2 regions of the Inediibacterium massiliense genome follow, and region 1 is predicted to be linked to the other one. Evidence: a T-box and tRNA genes for the amino acid it is inferred to sense, from the RefSeq annotation. Region 1 holds a T-box; the other holds one or more tRNA genes.
The links. A T-box is a leader RNA that pairs with one kind of tRNA and senses whether it is charged. The one in region 1 lies ahead of thrS (threonine--tRNA ligase), so its partner is inferred to be a tRNA-Thr.

Region 2: it encodes a tRNA-Thr, which carries the amino acid that the T-box ahead of thrS (threonine--tRNA ligase) is inferred to sense. The anticodon was not compared.

The regions. Positions count from the first base shown of each region.
Region 1 is NZ_LN876586.1:954,355-956,585, reverse strand. Features, by position in the region: gene thrS (threonine--tRNA ligase) at 1-777, opposite strand, end outside; T-box leader at 857-1,071, opposite strand; gene BN2409_RS08325 (DUF445 domain-containing protein) at 1,153-1,755, opposite strand; gene ytxC (putative sporulation protein YtxC) at 1,859-2,231, opposite strand, start outside.
Region 2 is NZ_LN876582.1:6,852-9,082, reverse strand. Features, by position in the region: tRNA gene BN2409_RS00370 (tRNA-Gln) at 1-34, shown strand, start outside; tRNA gene BN2409_RS00365 (tRNA-Lys) at 38-113, shown strand; tRNA gene BN2409_RS00360 (tRNA-Cys) at 123-197, shown strand; tRNA gene BN2409_RS00355 (tRNA-Arg) at 205-281, shown strand; tRNA gene BN2409_RS00350 (tRNA-Asn) at 344-418, shown strand; tRNA gene BN2409_RS00345 (tRNA-Leu) at 424-512, shown strand; tRNA gene BN2409_RS00340 (tRNA-Met) at 518-593, shown strand; tRNA gene BN2409_RS00335 (tRNA-Met) at 599-675, shown strand; tRNA gene BN2409_RS00330 (tRNA-Glu) at 683-757, shown strand; tRNA gene BN2409_RS00325 (tRNA-Val) at 763-838, shown strand; tRNA gene BN2409_RS00320 (tRNA-Asp) at 847-923, shown strand; tRNA gene BN2409_RS00315 (tRNA-Thr) at 935-1,009, shown strand; tRNA gene BN2409_RS00310 (tRNA-Tyr) at 1,014-1,098, shown strand; tRNA gene BN2409_RS00305 (tRNA-Gly) at 1,103-1,177, shown strand; tRNA gene BN2409_RS00300 (tRNA-Gly) at 1,181-1,254, shown strand; tRNA gene BN2409_RS00295 (tRNA-His) at 1,261-1,336, shown strand; tRNA gene BN2409_RS00290 (tRNA-Gln) at 1,343-1,418, shown strand; tRNA gene BN2409_RS00285 (tRNA-Cys) at 1,438-1,512, shown strand; tRNA gene BN2409_RS00280 (tRNA-Arg) at 1,520-1,596, shown strand; gene BN2409_RS00275 (MGDG synthase family glycosyltransferase) at 1,917-2,231, shown strand, end outside.

The DNA.
Region 1 (2,231 bases):
TCCTTCTTCTTGAAGGCTAAATAAATCTAATTCTTTTCCTAATTTTCTATGATCTCTTTTTTTAGCTTCTTCTAATCTATGAATATATTCTTCTAATTCTTTTTGTTTTGGAAAAGATGTAGCATAGATTCTTTGAAGCATTGGCTTATTTTCATCTCCACGCCAATAAGCACCTGCAACGCTTAGAATTTTTACTGCCTTCACACTCTTTGTTGAAAGAAGATGAGGTCCTGCACAAAGATCTACAAAATCTCCTTGCTTATAAAAAGAAATAATGGCATCCTCTGGAAGATCTTTGATTAATTCAACCTTATATTCTTCTCCTTTTCCCTCCATATATTTCATTGCTTCCTCTCTAGGAAGTTCAAATCTTTCTAAGTTTAAATTTTCTGAAGCAATTTTTTTCATTTCTTTTTCAATTTTTTCAAAATCATCCTCTGTAAATCTATGTTCTGAATCAAAATCATAGTAAAATCCGTTTTCAATAGCAGGTCCTATAGCAAGCTTTGTATTAGGAAATAATCTTTTTACTGCTTGAGCCATCATATGAGAGCTTGTATGTCTAAAAACATCTTTTCCTTTTTCATCTTCAAATTTTAAAATATTTAACTCTACATCTTCATGAATTTCATAAGATAGATCTACTACCTTATTGTTTACTTCTCCTGCCACCGCTTCCTTTGCAAGTCTTCCACTAATTTCTTTTGCAATGTCTAAAACTGACACTCCCTTATTTACTTCTTTTACAGATCCATCTTTTAATTGAATTTTTACCAATTCCATATCTATACCTCCCCATTGATTCTATATAAAATAATTTTTAATAAAAACAAAAACTCCCGTCCAAAAGCAAAAGCTTTAGGACGGGAGAGTTCTCTCGCGGTTCCACCCAAATTGAAATAATCCACTCTATGACATTAACGCTGTCTAACGGAATCCTTTTTGCAAAAGCTACTCAGGTACAGCTCAAAGGTAGTTTTCTCATATCCTAATCTAAGAATGCTTTCAGCCAATGACATTCTCTCTCTAGTGACTGGTATTATGATACTCTTCCTTTTTCATTGCTTTTTATTTTTGACTTTGTTTTATTATAAGAATAATTTCTATACTTGTCAATAAGTTTGTTCAATTTTTCAAATTTTATACAAATTTTTAAACTAATAATACTACTACTCCTTGTAATAAACCTATTATACCTCCTAAAATGCCTCCTAAAATTTCTATATGTTTGAGTTCCTTCTTGGCAATAGTTAATACAATTTCTTCTAATTTTTCTAATTCAAAATGATTTACTTTTTCTTCTACTAGATCTGAAATTTTTATGGTTTCTGTAGCTTTATGAATCATTTTCTCTGTTAGTTCTGTAATGACATTTTCAGCTTCTTGATCAATAATGTCATTGATATAATCTTGTATTATTCCTTTAAAAGTAGATGGAATAAATGCCGGAAGCTTTCCTTCTACAAGCTTGCCAATTTTTCTCTTTATCGCGAAAATGATTTCACTTTTGTTTTCTGTTTCAATAAACTTATCTATAATTTCTCTCATAGATAATAATTCATTTTCTACTACTTCTCCTACACTTTTTGCAAGTTCTTTTTTTCTTTTTGGAATCAATCCTTGAATTTTTATATGAAGAAAAGGGATTTCAATAGGATATAAGGGTCTAAATATAAATTTAATGGCCAAAATATTTGTAATCCATCCAATCAAAGCTCCCACTGCTACTAAAACGAATAACTTAGTCCAAAACAACTGCTTTCACCTCTATATTTTATCTTTTGTATTATAATTTGATATTTAGTATAGCATAAGTATGTATGAAGTACAATGAAATTATAAAGAGTAGAGATTCTCTCTACTCTTGTTTGACCTGAGGAGATGCACATAATTCACAACCATTGCAAATATATGCTCTATCTCCAAATACATTTTGAATGGTTCTTATAATTTCTTTTTTATGAATTTTATTAGAAACATGTAGTATTATTTTTTTAGGAGCTAATGTAATTAAAGAACTAATGAGTAAATCATCATAACTAATATCTTTTTCTGCCATATCTGATGCTAAATCTTCAAGATATTCATTTTGAATCAATATATTTCTGCTATCATATAGATGATATTTTCCATCTTTCATCAAAACATGTACCGTATGAATCTTAGATTCTTGAATCTCTACAAAATACCTTAAAAGTCTTATAAACTCATTATATTCCTTTTCCATTAAA
Region 2 (2,231 bases), on a different contig from region 1:
GCATCCGTAGGTTCGAGTCCTGCTACCCCAGCCATATGACCCATTAGCTCAGTAGGTAGAGCACTTGACTTTTAATCAAGGTGTCCCGCGTTCGAGCCGCGGATGGGTCACCAATTCATAGTGGCGGCATAGCCAAGTGGTAAGGCAGAGGTCTGCAAAACCTTTATTCCCCAGTTCAAATCTGGGTGCCGCCTCCATTTTTTTGCGCTCATAGCTCAGCTGGATAGAGTGTCTGACTACGAATCAGAAGGCCGCAGGTTCGAATCCTGCTGGGCGCACCAAATTTGATAAAAGTGTTGACAAAACACAAAGTCAATGATAAAATAACAATTGTTATTAATGTTCCAAGGTAGCTCAATGGTGGAGCAACCGGCTGTTAACCGGTAGGCTGTGGGTTCGAGCCCCACCCTTGGAGCCAAAAATGCCGGGGTGGCGGAACTGGCAGACGCACAGGACTTAAAATCCTGCGGTCCTTACAGATCGTACCGGTTCGATTCCGGTCCCCGGCACCAAATATCGCGGAGTGGAGCAGCTGGCAGCTCGTCGGGCTCATAACCCGAAGGTCGTAGGTTCAAATCCTGCCTCCGCAACCATTTATGGCGGCGTAGCTTAGTTGGCTAGAGCGTCCGGTTCATACCCGGAAGGTCGGTGGTTCAAGTCCACTCGCCGCTACCATTATTAAGGCCCATTGGTCAAGCGGTCAAGACACCGCCCTTTCACGGCGGTAACCCGAGTTCGATTCTCGGATGGGTCACCATTTTAGGGCGCATAGCTCAGCTGGGAGAGCACCTGCCTTACAAGCAGGGGGTCATAGGTTCGAGCCCTATTGCGCCCACCATTTATTTTGGCCCGGTAGTTCAGTTGGTTAGAATGCCAGCCTGTCACGCTGGAGGTCGAGGGTTCGAGCCCCTTCCGGGTCGCCAATTTTATATTAGCTGGTGTGGCTCAACGGTAGAGCAGCTGACTTGTAATCAGCAGGTTGGGGGTTCGATTCCCTTCGCCAGCTCCAAAATGGAGGAATTCCCGAGTGGCCAAAGGGGGCGGACTGTAAATCCGTTAGCTGAGCTTTCGGTGGTTCGAATCCACCTTCCTCCACCAATATGCGGAAGTGGCTCAGTGGTAGAGCATCGCCTTGCCAAGGCGAGGGTCGCGAGTTCGAATCTCGTCTTCCGCTCCAAATGCGGATGTAGTTCAATGGTAGAACTCCAGCCTTCCAAGCTGGTAGCGTGGGTTCGATTCCCATCATCCGCTCCAAACATGGTGGGTGTAGTCAAGTGGTTAAGACACAGGATTGTGGCTCCTGCATGCGTGGGTTCGAATCCCATCACCCACCCCAAAATAATGGGGTATAGCCAAGTCGGTAAGGCACCAGACTTTGACTCTGGCATCCGTAGGTTCGAGTCCTGCTACCCCAGCCATATATATCTAATTCATAATGGCGGCATAGCCAAGTGGTAAGGCAGAGGTCTGCAAAACCTTTATTCCCCAGTTCAAATCTGGGTGCCGCCTCCATTTTTTTGCGCTCATAGCTCAGCTGGATAGAGTGTCTGACTACGAATCAGAAGGCCGCAGGTTCGAATCCTGCTGGGCGCACCAATAAAATAGAAGAGGGTACGAATTTCGTACCCTCTATTTTATTGTATTTTATCATATATAATGAATAAAATTGTGGATCATGTGAGAGTTACATAAAAGGTTTATAACTTTCTAAAAAAGATATGCATATTCCTATTGGCAGTTTCATGAAATATGATAAAATATATTAGGCAATATGACTTAGGGCCTAAAGTCTTAACATATGGGTTGAGACTTTTTTTATCTACCAAGGGATTGCAAAGTTTTATAGTATACAACTGCTTGCTAAAAGTCAATGTTCTTTAAAAAAGCAAGTTATAGAGTTGTAAGGGGGAATTTTCATGAGAAAAATCCTTATTTTTACTGCTTCTACAGGAGAAGGACATAATCAAGTTGCAAGAGCTTTGAAAAATGAGTTTGAGGCATTTGGATATGAAGTAGTAATGATGGATATTTTAAAAGAAACAAGCCAAGTTTTAAATTTATGTATAGCAGATGGATACAATATTTTAGCTACTCATTTGCCTAAAATATATGGAATGTTATATAAGTGGAGTGATAGGAAAATTATTAATATAGAATTTAATAAAATATTTAATAGATTAGAATATCATAAAGTTTATAATTTAATTACCTATCATCAACCAGATTTAATT